3 regions of the Massilia sp. NP310 genome follow, and region 2 is predicted to be linked to each of the others. Evidence: riboswitches for the same ligand, from Rfam matches in the RefSeq annotation. Region 2 holds a riboswitch; each other region holds the start of a gene.
The links. Region 2 has a riboswitch for cobalamin ahead of KY496_RS22140 (TonB-dependent receptor domain-containing protein). Riboswitches for the same ligand answer to the same signal wherever they lie in the genome.
Positions count from the first base shown of each region.

Region 1: it holds a riboswitch for cobalamin, as region 2 does, so the genes downstream of both, KY496_RS25950 (TonB-dependent receptor) here and KY496_RS22140 (TonB-dependent receptor domain-containing protein) in region 2, are expected to answer to the same signal.
Region 3: it holds a riboswitch for cobalamin, as region 2 does, so the genes downstream of both, KY496_RS17665 (cobaltochelatase subunit CobN) here and KY496_RS22140 (TonB-dependent receptor domain-containing protein) in region 2, are expected to answer to the same signal.

Region 1 covers NZ_CP080379.1:5,863,840-5,868,721, reverse strand. The annotation lists gene KY496_RS25955 (cobalamin-binding protein) at 86-961, opposite strand; gene KY496_RS25950 (TonB-dependent receptor) at 966-2,933, opposite strand; cobalamin riboswitch at 3,001-3,254, opposite strand; gene KY496_RS25945 (class III extradiol ring-cleavage dioxygenase) at 3,341-4,165, shown strand; gene ylqF (ribosome biogenesis GTPase YlqF) at 4,166-4,882, opposite strand, start outside.
Region 2 covers NZ_CP080379.1:5,019,038-5,023,919, reverse strand. The annotation lists gene cobT (nicotinate-nucleotide--dimethylbenzimidazole phosphoribosyltransferase) at 1-596, shown strand, start outside; gene KY496_RS22150 (adenosylcobinamide-GDP ribazoletransferase) at 593-1,375, shown strand; gene KY496_RS22145 (histidine phosphatase family protein) at 1,375-1,917, shown strand; cobalamin riboswitch at 1,937-2,170, shown strand; gene KY496_RS22140 (TonB-dependent receptor domain-containing protein) at 2,235-4,088, shown strand; gene KY496_RS22135 (iron ABC transporter permease) at 4,148-4,882, shown strand, end outside.
Region 3 covers NZ_CP080379.1:4,023,695-4,028,576, forward strand. The annotation lists gene KY496_RS17665 (cobaltochelatase subunit CobN) at 1-2,503, opposite strand, end outside; cobalamin riboswitch at 2,681-2,901, opposite strand; gene KY496_RS17670 (ROK family transcriptional regulator) at 3,082-4,332, shown strand; gene ssb (single-stranded DNA-binding protein) at 4,414-4,882, opposite strand, start outside.

The DNA.
Region 1 (4,882 bases), 840 kb from region 2:
GAGCGCATTTTTTTGCATTTGCTTACGGCTGAAACAGGGGCGTGGTGACTTTCAATCTACGCCGGCAACGCGAATAGTCAAGTCGTCAAGGCCGGCGCCCGCGCGCTTCCTCGAGCAGCGCGCAGATGCGGGCGGCGCCCTCCGCCGTGCGCGGCCCCGCCCGGCTGGTCAGGTCGCCATCGATCTCGAACAGGTTGCCGCGTCTTACCGCCGTCATGCCCTTGTACGGTTGCCAGATCTTCCAGCCCGGGCCCTTGGGATCGTCGCGCTTGCCGACCAGGATGACTTCGGGATCGGCTTCGATCACCGCCTCGATGCCGACCTCGGGCGCGATCGTCTTCAGGGCCCCGAACAGGTTGCGGCCGCCGCACAGGCGCAGGATGTCGCTGGCGACATGGTCGTCGTTGAGGGTGTACAGCGGGCGGTCCCAGACCTGGTAGAACACGCCTACTTGCGGCCGCCCGGCGTAGCGCGTCCTGAGCGCCGCGATGCGCGCGCCGTAGTCGTGCGCCGCCCGCCTGGCCACGGGCTCGGTGCCGAGCAGCCGGCCCAGGCGCAGCAGGCTGTCGCCGACCTGCTCCAGCCGGCTCGGCTCGCTGTAATAGACGGGGATGCCCAGCCGCGCCAGCTGCTCGACCTGGCGCGTCGGGTTGCCGCTCTGCCAGACTACCAGCAGGTCGGGCTTCAGCGCCAGCACGCGCTCGACATCGATCTTGTTGAAGCTGCCGACCTGGGGCAGCTTTTTCGCCGCCGCCGGATAGTCGCTGTAGTCCACTGCGCCGACCGTGCGCGCCCCGCCGCCGGCCGCGAACAGCAGCTCGGTGACGTGCGGCGCCATCGAGATCACCCGCTGCGCCGGCCGCGCCAGCGTGACCGTGCGCCCGGCGTCGTCGACGACGGCGATCGCCGCGAACGCATTGACCGAGGTTGCGGCCAGCACGGCCGCCAGCGCGGACTTCATGGCCTCAGAAGTCGAAGCGCAGCGACAACTTGAGCTGGCGACCGTCGCTTGGATAGATGCCGGCGCGGCAGTTGTAGGCCTGGCTGTAGTACTGGCGGTCGGCCAGGTTCAGGCCCGACAGCGCCACTTCCCACGGGCCGAAGCGGCGCGCATAGCGGGCGTCGATCGTGGTGAACGACGGCATGCGGGTGCTGCAGCTGTTGGTGAAGTCGTCGCCATAGCGCTGGCTGTCGACCCACTGGGCGCCGATGTCGGCGGTCTGACCAATGCCCGGCGTCCACGCCAGGCGCGCGGTGACCACGTGTTTCGGCACCAGCACCATCTCGCGGCCGGCGTTCGGGCCGTCGCGGAACTCGGCCTGCACGTACTGCCACGAACCGAGCAGGCGCCAGGCGTCGGCGAAGGTCGCCTGCCCTTCCAGCTCCACGCCCTGGCGGCGGGTCGGATCGAGGTTGGTGTTGGCGCCATAGCCGATGGTCGGGTCGTAGAAGATCTCGTTCGTCAGGCGGTGGCGGAACACGCGCGCGGTCACCTTGCGCGCATCGAGGCCGGCGCTGACGCCCAGTTCCAGGTCGCGCGAGGTTTGCGGCTCCAGCACGTCCAGGGTCGAACGGTAGCTGTTTTCATCGATATTGGCGATGCGGTAGCTGCGGCCGGCCTTGGCGAACACGGTCACGAGCGGCATCACGTCGATGCTGCCTTCCACGGTCCAGGCGTTGAGCGACTGCTTGCGGTGCTCGTTCACGACCGGCGGGAAGGCCAGCGGGTCGCTGTAGTTCTTCTCGAAGCGTTCGTGACGGCCACCCACCGCCAGGCGGGCGTTGTGCGGGGCGTTCCAACGCAGTTCGTCGCGCAGGTAGAAGGCTTTCGAGTCCTGGCGCGCGTCGCCGGCCGAGAACGCGGAGGTGACGTCGCGCTCCCAGCGGATCAGGTCGATGCCGGTGACGAATTCGTTGCGCTTGTCGCCGAGGTCGAGGGTGTGGCGTAGGCGCGGCGAGAACTGGGTCTGCTCGGCCTCGTAGATCGACGTCGATGGTGCGCCGAAATCGTAGGTGGACGAGACCTCGCGCTCGCGATGCGATAGATCGGCCGCCAGCTCGAAGGCGCCGACACGGTGCTCGACGAAGGCGGTCACGCGGTCGGTGTCGAGCGAGCCGTAATCCTTCGGCGTGTTGCTCTGGGTCGGGATGGTCAGGAACTGCTCTTCGCTCAGCGAACCCGGCAGGCGCGAATCGGAGCGCGAACTCTCGAAGCGCAGGCCGGCGCGGCCGTTCGGCGCGTAGGCATACTGCACGCCGCCACTGAAGCTGGTCTGCTCGTACTTGTTGTTGTCGCGGTAGTTATCCGTGCTGCGGTCGCTTACTGCGGCGTCGAACGACCATGGGCCGGCGCCGTGCGTGACCGAGGCGCGCAGGTCGCGGTGGTCGAAGCGGCCGGCTTCGGCGAACAGGGAACCATGCGTTCCCGCGCCGGCGCCGCGGCGGGTAATGATGTTGATCACGCCGCCGGTGGCGCCATCGCCATACAGCACGCTGCTGCCGCCGCGCGTGATCTCGATGCGCTCCACCGTGTCCACGGGAATGGTCGACAGCACCGTGTGCGCCAGCTCGTTCTCGTTCAGGCGCACGCCGTCGACCAGCACCACCGTGTTCTGGGCGCTGTTGGTGCCGAAGCCCCGCAGGTCGAGGCCGAAGTCGGGCGAGCCGTCCAGGCTCTGGCGGCCGAACACGCCGCCGATCTTGCGGATCGCCGCATTGACATCAAGGGCGCCGGCGCTGCGGATCTGCTCCGCGGTGATGACGGTGGCGCCGATCGGCGTGGCCTGGGCCGGGAAGCGCGGGCCGGTGATGAGGACCGATGGCAGGGAGGACTGCGCGGCGTCCTGGGCGACGGCATGGGCGGAAATGGCGGACAGGGCGAAGGCGCAAGCCAGTGCGAGTGGCGCGCGGCGCGGTGCAGCTGCAAAAATCATGATGAATGTGTTCTCGGTAAAAGGCACCGGCCTGCTTCCCCGCAGCCCGGAGTCAACGGAAACGCCTGGCGCTTCCACCTGTATTGGCCGGTATCCGGGCTGGCAAGCATGACGGCCTCACCTTCCTGCGCAGAACAGACCGTACAGCGGCGCAGTGGTTGTCGAGACCGTCCGCCACGCTGCAGACGCAGGCGCGGCGCTTGTTGACCGTTGCGGGGGCAGCACACTTCCATGGCGGCGCGCGGCGCGGCCATGTCGTGTTTCCCGTTTAACTTCGCGTACCTGGATGTGCGCGAGAGCACCAAAACGGGGCGATTATACCTTGACAAGGTGCGACCTGCCCGGCCACCGGCAAGCTCTTGCCGCTTGGGCTAACATGACCGTTTCAATGCATGACAGGAGCGATCATGGCGCGCTTACCCACCTTGCCCACCTATTTCGTCTCGCACGGCGGCGGCCCCTGGCCGTGGATGCGCGAGCAGTACGGGTCGGCCTACAACCAGCTTGCCGACTCGCTGGCCGCGCTGCGGGCCGAGGCTGGAGACACGGTGCGCGCGGTGCTGGTCGTGACCGCCCACTGGGAAACGCCGCAGTTCATGGTGTCGTCCGGCACGGCGCCGGGCATGATCTACGACTACGGCGGCTTCCCGCCGCACACCTACCAGGTCAAGTACCCGGCCCCGGGCGAGCCGGCGCTGGCGCGACGCGTCGCCGAGCTGCTCGCCGCCGCGGGCCACCCGGCCGCGATGGACGCCGAACGCGGCTTCGACCATGGCACATTCTCGATGCTGTACCCGGTCTATCCGGAAGCGCGCATGCCGGTGGTGCAGCTCTCGATCCGGCGCGACCTGGATCCGGCCACCCACCTGGCGGCGGGCCGTGCGCTGGCGCCGCTGCGCGACGAAGGCATCCTGATCATCGGCAGCGGGCTGTCGTACCATAACCTGCGCCAGTTCGGGCCGAACGGGCGGGAGGCGTCACGCGCTTTCGACGGCTGGCTGCAGCACGCGCTGCTCGAACTCGATCCGGCGCAACGTGAGCAGGCCTTGCTGCGCTGGGATGCGGCGCCGATGGCGCGGGCGGCGCATCCGCGCGAGGAACACCTGATTCCGCTGATGGTGGCATTGGGGGCGGCCGAGCGGGAGGCGGCCGCCTGCGTCTATCATGAAGACGCGTTCATGGGGAATTTGACGGTGTCGAGTTTCAGGTTCGGGGCACCGCCAGCGGTGTGATTACGTCCCGCGCTTGCCGCGCGCCGCTTCTTCGGCCTTGGCGGCTGCCTTCTCGGCCGCGATACGTGCTTTTTCGGCCATCTCGGCCTCGTGCTGGGCCAGGCTGGCCGCGCGCGATTCCGGCGTCTCGAGGCTGATGCGGCCGAGCGCGCCCTGGCGGTAATCCTGCAGCAGCGTGTGCGCCGCCTTTTCGTAATCGAAATCGCCGCCGCGCACGCGAAAACCCCGGCGCTGGGCCACGCCCTCGATCACGGCCACGCCATCCATCCCTTCGGTCTTGAAACCATAGCGCGCGCTCAAGAGCTGCGGATAGCGCTGCAGCAGCAGCTCGCCCAGGTATTCGGCCACTTCTTCCTCGACCAGCGCATTGGTGCCGATCGCATGGCTGGCGGCCAGCATCAGGCCGTCGCTGGCCATGGCGATCTTCGGCCACAGCATGCCTGGAGTGTCGACCAGCACCACGTTCTTGTTCAGGTACAGGCGCTGCTGGGTCTTGGTCACGGCGGGCTCGTCGCCCACCTTGGCCACACGCTTCTTTAAAAGCGCGTTCATCAGTGTTGATTTTCCTACATTTGGGATGCCCATGATCATGATCCGCAGCGGCTTGGTCGGCACGCCGCGGTGCGGCGCCAGCGACAGGGCCAGGTCCGGAATGCGGGCGACGTCGGCCGGCTTCTTGGTCGTCATCGGATAGGCGGTCACGCCGTCCTGGGCGTC
Region 2 (4,882 bases):
CCGCGCTCGAACACGGCATGGCATTGGCGCGCGACCTCCCCGGCACCGTGGTCGGCTTCGGCGAGATGGGCATCGGCAACACGACGTCGGCCGCCGCCCTGATGCACAAGCTGACCGGCCAGCCGGTGGCGCGCTGCGTCGGCGCCGGCACCGGCCTCACCCCCGACGGTATCCGCCACAAGGCCGACGTGGTCGCGGCAAGCGTGGCCCGTCACACCCACGCCGTGCAGCCGCTCGAGGTGCTGGCCACCTTCGGCGGCTTCGAGATCGCGATGATGGCCGGCGCCATGCTCAAGGCGGCCGAGCTGCGCAAGGTGCTGCTGATCGATGGCTTCATCGTCACCAGCGCGCTGCTGGTGGCCGCACGCCTGCAGCCGGCCATCCTCGACTACTGCGTGTTTTCGCACTGTTCGGGCGAGCATGGCCACGCCCTGCTGCTCGAGGAGCTCGGCGCCCGTCCGCTGCTCGACCTTGGCCTGCGCCTGGGCGAAGGCACCGGCAGCGCGCTCGCCCTGCCCCTGCTGCACGCCAGCGCCAACTTCCTGAACGAGATGGCCACCTTCGCCTCGGCGCAAGTGAGCGAACGCTCGGCATGACGCACCAGCTGCGCCTGTTCTTCATCGCGCTGCAGTTCTTCACGCGGCTGCCGATTCCGCGCTGGGTCGGTTTCGAGCCGAGCTGGTTGAACCATGCGTCGCGCTACTTCCCGCTGGTGGGCGTCGTGGTCGGCGCCATCGGCGCGCTCGTCTACCTGGTGGCCGCGCAGTGGCTGCCGGCGCCAGTGGCGGCCGTGCTGTCCACCGCCGCCACCATCTACCTCACCGGCGCCTTCCACGAAGACGGCTTCGCCGACACCTGCGATGGCCTGGGCGGCGGCATGACGAAGGAACGCGCGCTCGAGATCATGAAGGATTCGCGGGTCGGCGCGTATGGCGCGATCGGCATCGTCTGCATGCTCGGCGCGAAGCTGGCCCTGCTTGCCAGCCTGCCGCCGGCCAGCGCCATGGCCGCCCTGCTGCTGGCTCACCCGCTGTCGCGACTGGCCGCAACTTCCCTGATCTGGCAGATGGAGTACGCCCGCGCCGAGGGCAAGGCCAAGCCGCTGGCGGTGCGCATGAGCGACCGCGAGTTCGGCATCGCCGCCGTCACCGTGCTGCTGCCCGCGCTCGGCCTGCTGGCCTGCGGCCTGCTCGACCTGGCCGCGATCGTCGCCGCGCTGGTGGCGTCCCTCGTTGCAACCTGCTGGCTCGCGCGTAAGTTCACGCGGCGCTTGCAAGGCTATACCGGCGACTGCCTCGGCGCCGTGCAGCAACTGGCCGAAGTGGCGGTCTATATCGCGGTGCTGGCCACGCTCGGCCGCGGCGTGCTGGCCTGATGCGCCTCTACCTGGTGCGCCATCCGCGGCCCGAGGTGCCGGCCGGGCACTGCTACGGCCGCAGCGACCTGGCGGCGGATCGAGCCGACGTCGAACGGGTGCTGGCCGCATTGGCGAGCCAGGGGCTGCCCGGCGCGATGCCCGTCTACGCCAGCCCACTGGCCCGCAGCGCGGTCCTGGCGGCGCAGCTCTCGCCGGCGCCGGTATTCGACGCGCGCCTGGCCGAGATCGACTTCGGCGCCTGGGAAATGCGCAGCTGGGACGACATCCCGCGCAGCGAGATCGACGCCTGGAGCGCCGACCTGCTGCACTACCGACCCGGCGGCGGCGAAAGCGTGATGGACGTGGCCGCACGCGTGGCCGGTTTCGATGCCGACATCCGGCGCGCCGGACACGCACAGGCCCTGGTCATCTGCCATGCCGGCACCATGCGCCTCCTGCATTCGCTGCACCTCGGCGGCACGCTGGTCGAGGCCGCGCTGCGCGCTGCGCAGGCGCCACACCGGATCGGCTACGGTGAAGTGATGATGCTGGAAACCTGACAACGCCTTGGACAACGCCTTATAATGTGCGCGTTTTGGTGCTCGCGCCTGCGTTCGCAGTCGCAGTTAAACGGGAAACACGAAGCTCCTTTCAAGGGCCAACGTGTGCTGCCCCCGCAACGGTAAGCAAGTGCCGCATGCTCTCTTCGAGCCATGCGGCAAACCGTCCCCTCATACCACTGTGCGCATGCATGGGAAGGTCGGACGGCCATACTTGTCAGCCCGGATACCGGCCAAAAGGTGGCGTCGCCTCGCGCGATGCCGTTCAATCTGGCCTACGGGGACGTCGGCTGGTTGCCCTTTATAAGAAACAGTTCATGAATTTTCCAGTCACCCGGCAAGCCGCCGCGGTCTCGCTCGCCCTCGCCGTCATCTCGTCCGCCGCCGTCGCCGACGCACCGTCGCCTGACGCCATTCCTACCGCCGACACCGTCGTCGTCACCGCAACGCGCAGCGCGCAGCGCGCCGCCGACGTCATCGCCGACACCACCGTCATCGATGCCGAAGAGATCGCGCGTTCCGGCGCCGGTTCGGTGGCCGACATCCTGCGCCGCCAGCGCGGCATCGAAATCTCGCGCAACGGCCCGGCCGGCACCGCCACCAGCGTCTTCATCCGCGGCGCCAACGCCAACCAGTCCGTGGTCCTGGTCGACGGCGTGCGCTTCGGTTCGGCGACCACCGGCACCGCCAGCTGGAACGCGATCCCGCTGGGCGCCATCGACCGTATCGAGATCGTCTACGGGCCGCTGAGCACCCTGTACGGCGCCGACGCCATCGGCGGCGTGATCCAGATCTTCACCCGCAAGGGCGAAGGCGCCCCGGTCGTCACCGGCTCGGTTGGCGTGGGCAGCAACGCCACCCGCCAGCTTGATGCCGGCATCTACGGCAGCAGCGGCGGCCCGAACGCCGTCAGCTACGCCTTCGGCGCCGGCTACGAGGACTCGGACGGCTTCTCCTCCACCCGCCCGGGCGCCTCGGGCTACAACCCGGACGAAGACGGCTACCGCCGCCGCAACGCCAACGGCCGCGTGTCGATGGCGCTTGCGCCGGGCCACGAGATCGGCGCCCAGTTCCTGGTCAGCCGCCTGTACAGCCAGTACGACAGCGGCACCGCCAACTACGGCGTCCACAGCGACAACGACCTGAACACCGCCGCGGTCTTCATGCGCAACCAGATCCTGCCGAACTGGCACAGCACGGTGCAATACGCGCGCTCGGAAGACAAGTCGGGCAACTTCACCAACGCGACGCCATCCGGCGCCAGCCAGATCGACACCCAGCAGGATGAGTTCAGCTGGCAGAACGACATCGCCATCGGCCAGGACACGCTGCAGCTGCTGTACACGCACCGCAAGGAAGAGGTGCCGACGATGCAGCGCTCGCGCATCACGAATTCGTATGCCGCGGCCTACTCGGCCAAGCGCGGCCAGCACCTGGTCGACGTCAGCGCGCGCCACGACCGCTCGGTCTATGGCAGCAAGAACACCGGCGCCGCCGGCTATGGCTACGACTTCGGCAACGGCCTGCGCGCCACCGCCAGCGTCGGCACGAGCTTCCGCGCCCCGACCTTCAACGAGCTGTATTTCCCCGGCTACGGCCTGGAAACCAACAAGCCCGAAAAAGGCCGCAACCGCGAAGTGGGCCTGCGCTACGACGGCGACAGCTACCAGCTGGACGCCACCTACTTCCACAACCGCCTGACCGACATGATCGTGTCGAGCACCCCATGCCCGGACGGCGTCAACCGCAGTTGCGCCTACAACGTCAACGAAGGCCAGCTCGAAGGATTCTCGCTGGCCGGTGCTACGCGCCTGATGGGCGTCGACCTGCGCGCCAGCCTCGATTGGCAGGATCCGCGCGACGAGACCACCGGCAAGCAGCTGGCGCGCCGCGCGAAGAAGCACGCCAGTTTCGGCGCCGACTACACGATGGGCACGCTCAAGGCCGGCGCCGAGCTGACGGTATCGGGAGAGCGCTTCGACGACGCCGCCAACAACCGTCGCCTGGGCGGCTACGGCCTGCTGAACCTGCACACGACCTGGCAGTTCACGCCCGACTGGTCGCTGCTGATGCGCCTGGACAACGTCGCCGACAAGCAGTACGAAATCGCGCGTAACTACGGCACCAGCGGCCGCACCTGGTTCGCGGCCCTGCGCTACGGCATCCGTTAAGCTATAACCCCTTGCCCGCGGCAGCCAGGCCGCGGGCGTCCGAAACCAACAGGGCCAGCATGCACGCATCCGTCCCACCGCTACGCCAGCGCGCCACGCTCATCGTCGGCGCCATGCTGGCGTTTTCGATTGCCACCCTGCTGTTCGCGGGCATGACCGGATCGATCCGGGTGCCTCTCGGCGAGATTCCCGACGCCCTGCGCCAGCTCGCCAGCGGCCAGCCCGATTCGCTTTCCGCCTCCCTGCTCGAGCTGCGCGCCAGCCGCGCGCTGGTGGCGTTCGCGACCGGCGGCGCGCTGGCCCTGGCCGGCCTCATGATGCAGGCGTTGCTGCGTAATCCGCTGGCCGACCCGTATGTGCTGGGCGTCTCGTCCGGCGCCTCGGTCGGCGCCCTGCTGGCGCTGCTCCTGATGGCGTCCACGCTGATGGTCGATGCCGCCGCGCTGGCCGGCGCCATCGGCGTGGCGATGTTGCTGTACCTGCTGGCGCGGCGCGACCTGCGCAGCGGCCAGGCGGCCGAAGGTGGCGCCTCGATGCTGCTCCTGACCGGCGTGATCGTCTCGGCCCTGTGCGGCTCGGTCGTGACCCTGATGCTGTCGATCGCGCCCGAGGGGCGCCTGCGCAGCATGATCTTCTGGCTGATCGGCGACCTGGCCGGCGCGCCGCTGCGGCTGGCGCCCTGGCTGGTGCTGGCCGGCTGCCTGGTGTACGCCATGCGCAATGCGCGCGCCATGAACATGGTCGCGCTGCACGCCGAGAATGCAGTGACGCTGGGCGTGCGCGTCGGCGCGCTG
Region 3 (4,882 bases), 1.0 Mb from region 2:
GGCTCCACGGCCGGCCGAACACGTGCAGGCCATGGGGCATGAATTTCTCCTGCAGCTTGGTCAGATAGTGGCCGATCTCGTGCGCCAGCAGGTCGTCGTCGGCCGCGTCGAAGCCGATGCCGCGCACCTCCAGCACGTCGGACATCGACGCTTCCAGCTCGGCGCGCAGGTTCAGGGCCACGACCCGCTCGCGCATCAGCTGTGCGGCCTGGGTCTTGAGCGATTCGGACGATGCGGCTTCAAAACTCTCGACGATCTGGCGCAGCGACAGCAGTTCGTCGTACAGCGGCGTGGTGGCCAGCGGCGGCGTCAGGTGGTCGACGATGATGGCCAGGCCGCGGCGCTTGGCCTGCGTGCCTTCGCCGACGCCGTCGACGATATATGGGTAGATGCCCGGCAGGTCGCTCGCGATCAGGCTCGGATAGTCGTCGCTCGATAGGCCGACGGCCTTGCCCGGCATGAATTCATAGGTCGAGTGGCGCCCCACGTGCACCACGGCGTCGGCCTTGAAGCGGTCGCGGATCCAGTGGTAGAAGCCCAGGAACTGGTGCGGCGGCGTGATGCTGGTGTTCGCGTGCAGCAGTTCCTCGTCCACTTCCCAGCCGCGCGGCGGCTGCGGGCCGATGAAGACGTTGCCGAACACCAGTCCCGGCACCAGCATCTTGCCGCCATCGACCATTACCTTGCCCGGCGCCGGGCCCCAGCCGCGCATGCCTTCGATGCCGTAGCCGATCAGGCGCCGGTAGAGGGGCGCCAGCGCCTTGCAGGGCCGTGGCCTGGCTTCATCGAGGCAGGCAAAGTAGCCTTCTTCCAGCGCATGCAGGTCGCGCGTGGCCTGCTCGCGCTGCGGATGGTCGACGCCCTCGACCAGGTGCAGCAGCTCCTCGATCACGGTCTCGGCCTGCTTGCGGCCCAGCGCGCGCTCTCCGGCCTTCTCGGCCGCCAGCACGTCGGCATGCAGGCGGCCCAGCAGGCCGTCCTGCATCTCGCCCCGCACCCGCGGCGACAGGGTCGCGAACCAGCGCGCGTAATCCTGCGCCGTGACGCCGTTGACGGCGCCGGCCATCTCGCGCAGGGCGGCGCGGTCTTCCGGCAGGTTGACGCCGCGCGCCATGATCATGTCGAGCAGCGCCTCGGGCGACGCTGGCAGGTCGCCGACCGTGTAGCCGGCGGCCTTGAGGGCATGCAGCATCCCGAACAGCGAGTCCGGCACGTTGAGGTTGTCGGCGCCGATGTTCTGGCGCCCCGGCGGATGGTTGTAGTAGACCATCGCGACCTTCTTGTCGGCGTTCGACTTGGCGCGCAGCGCCAGCCAGCGCGCCACGCGGCCCGACAGGCGATCGACTTCGGCCGGCAGCAGCACGGGCGGGCGGTTCTCGATGCCGGTCTGGCGGTCGCGCCGGGCCTGGCCCAGGGCCGCCACCACCATCGGCTGGCCGATGCCCTGCAGCTCGGGCAGGGCGACGCGGTACTGGACCGAATCGGGCGGCAGGCCGTCGGGCGACAGCTGCCACTGCATCGCGGTGCGGTCCGACAGGCGGATCGCCTTGAATACCGGGATGTCCAAACGCTTGAAAGCCGCCTCCACCGCCTCCCGGCCTTCGGCGGCGCCGACCACGAAATCCTGCAGCACCACCAGCGCGGCAGGCTTGGCGGGCGCGACCAGCTGCGGCAGGCGTTCGAGCGCTTCGCGCGAGGCGCCGCCCCAGCGCGTGAGCAGCTGCACGCAGGGCTGGCCGAGTTCTTCGATGCGCCGGCACAGCGCCGCTGGCACCACGCCATCCATGTTCGCCAGGTCGAGCACGACCACGGTCGGGCGCTCGCGCAGGCTGAGCGTCGACGCATTGCCCCACGCGGCGCCGTCCTGCAGCTCGCGCTGTCCGGCGCGCAGGCGCAGGGTCGGCTCGGGCTGCGGATCGGCCAGGGGCGTGCCTGGCGCGAGCAGGTGCCGCATCAACTCCGTGGTGTTGTCGACGCCGCCCGCCTGCCACACGCGGCGCGCTGCGAGCCAGTGGCGCGCGGCGGGCTCCAGCTCGGCCGCCTGCAACGCGGCCTGCGGCGGCGCTTCGCTCGCCAGCTGGCGCAGCAGCTCGGGCGAGAAGCCGGCCAGGCTGCCGTGGCGCGAACGCGTCATGAGGTTCAGGGTCGCCTCGCCGTTCAGCGCCAGCACCGCCGTCGCTGGCCTGGCGTGGCGCGCCAGAGCATCCTTCATGCGCCGTGCCGGATCGCCGAACAGCGACACCGCCAGGATGGTGTCGGCGCCGGCGATCCACTGCGCCACCTCGCGTTCGCCGGCCGCCATCAGCTGGGCCGGCGTGCGCAGCAGGATGCGGTCTTGCGGATGGCTGGCCAGGTGGCGGTGGGCGGCTTCGATCGCGCCCGGCGCGGCGCGCTCGGTGACCACGGCGAACAGGGTGGCGGCGCCGGCGTGCTGGAAGCCCGACATGCAGGCGAGCAGGAACACCAGCGCGACGCAGATGCGGACAGGGAGAAGCGTGTTCATGTGAACGTCGACCTTTCAGCTGCGCGCTTGACGCGCGCACGACAACAGGCAGCCGCCATCCTTCCACGATGAACAGGGACGCTTGCGCGCCGCGCAGGCGAGCGATCGCAGCGAATGACGCGAGCAGACAAAGAAGGAACAGCGGACAACCAACAGGCACGCCCTCACCCCGGGACGTGCGAATGCATCGTGGATGGCCGGTCTTCTGGCTCGCCGTCTTCCTTCCCCGGTCCTGCCTTCCCGTGCACGGGGCACAGTGGCGTTCGACCGGGGTCGTCAGGCTTACAGCAGCGGGGGCTGCGCCGGACTGGCGCGCGATGGCTATCGCGCACGTCACCGGCTTCCCGTTTCACCTCCCTGCAGACGAGCAGGAAGGCACCATTCACTTGATTGGGCGCGATTCTAACGCCAAGTTCGACCAGTTGTCACCGCATTATTTTTTGGCGGGCGAGCGCGAAGCGGCCCAGCGCGGCGACCAACAGCGCCCGATCGGCCCGAAAAATAAGTCGCATAGGTTTATTTAGCGGAAGGACGTATACTTACCGTCTCCCGCTGTCTTGCCCATCGAACGCCGCGCCATGCCGCCCTATAACGCACCGCCTCCCGCCTTTGACCCCGCCACCATGCCGCTGCTGCGCACCGTCGGCTCGAACCAGGTCGGCATGCGCGAGTTCAACGAGCGGGTCGTGCTGCAGGCGATCCGCACCCATGGCAGCCTGCCCAAGGCCGAAGTCGCGCGCCTGACCAATCTGAGCACCCAGACCGCCTCGGTGATCATCAACCGCCTGCTGGACGAGCAGCTGGTGGTCAAGCGCGACGCCGTGCGCGGCAAGGTCGGCCAGCCGTCGCAGCCGATCGCCCTCAATCCGGAAGGCGCGTTCTCGATCGGCATCCAGATCGGCAGGCGCGCGCTGGACGTGGTCCTGCTCGATTTCACGGGCGCGCTGCGCTGGCAGTCGTCGACGCCCTACGCCAGCCCCGACGTGGAGCAGGTGTTCGCCGCCATCGACGCCAGGCTGCGCGAGGTGGACGACTTCCTCGGCCCGGAGCTGGCCCCGCGCCTGACCGGCATCGGCCTGGCCGCCCCGCTCACGCTGGGCACCTGGCACGGCCTGGAAAGCCTGCTGCCGCATCAGGCCGAAGCCTGGCGCCGGGTCGACCTGCGCATCCGCCTGCAGGCCATGACGCCGCTGCGCGTGGACTTCGCCAAGGACACGATCGCGGCCTGCGTGGCCGAACTGGTGGCCGGCCGCGGACGCAAGCTGAAAAGCTATCTGTACGTGTTCGTGGACACCCTGGTCGGCGGCGGCCTGGTGATCGACGGCGAGCCGCACAGCGGCCAGTTCGGCAACGCCGGCGCGATCGGTTCGATGCCATTGGGCCTGGCCGGAACGGACGAACGCGGCGTGGCGCCGCAACTGCTCGGGGCGGCCTCGCTGGTGCGGCTGGAAGAGATGCTTGCGCAGGCCGGATTGGCGCCGCTGGCGTTCGGCGACGACCGCCTCTTGAGCGGCCCATGGGAAGCGGTGACCCTGCAATGGGTCGAGGAAGCCGCGAATGCGATCACCTTCGGCGTCACCGGCGCAGCCTGCCTGCTCGACCTGGACGGCGTGATCGTCGACGGCGCCGTCAGCCGCGCCCTGCTCGAACGCCTGATCGCCGCGGTGCAGGAGCAGATGACGCGCTACAGCTGGCAGGGCACCGAGCGGCCGCTGGTGATGGCGGGGACGATCGGGATGACGGCCAAGGTCATCGGCGCGGCTTATTTGCCGCTGCATGCGAACTTCGCGCCGGCGCATGGCTTGTTCCTGAAGGCGGCGCGGCGCTAGTGTCTTGAATAGGCTGCACTATAAAAAAACCCTGCGAATGATGCACTCGCAGGGTTTGTCGTACCGATCAGACCGGAAATCTTAGAACGGAATATCGTCATCCATATCCGAGAAGTTCGGCGCCGGTTTCGGCTGCGGACGCGCGGCCGGAGCCGGTGGCGCCTGGCGCGGAGCCGGACGCTGCGGGGCCGAGTAGTCGTCGTCCATGCCGCCGCCCATGCCGCCACCCATGCTGTCGCCGCCCATACCCTGGCGACCGCCCAGCATCTGCATGTTTTCAGCGATGATGTCGGTGGCGTAGCGCTCGATGCCGTCCTTGTCGGTGTACTTGCGGGTCTGCAGGCGGCCTTCGACGTAGACCGACGAACCTTTCTTGAGGTACTGGCCCACGATCTCGGCCAGGCGGCCGAAGAAGGAGATGCGGTGCCACTCGGTCAGTTCTTTCTGTTCGCCGGTATTGCGGTCCTTCGAGCGGTAGGAAGTGGCGACCGCGATGTTCGCGATGGCGTCGCCGCTCGGCATGTAGCGGATTTCGGGATCGCGGCCGAGA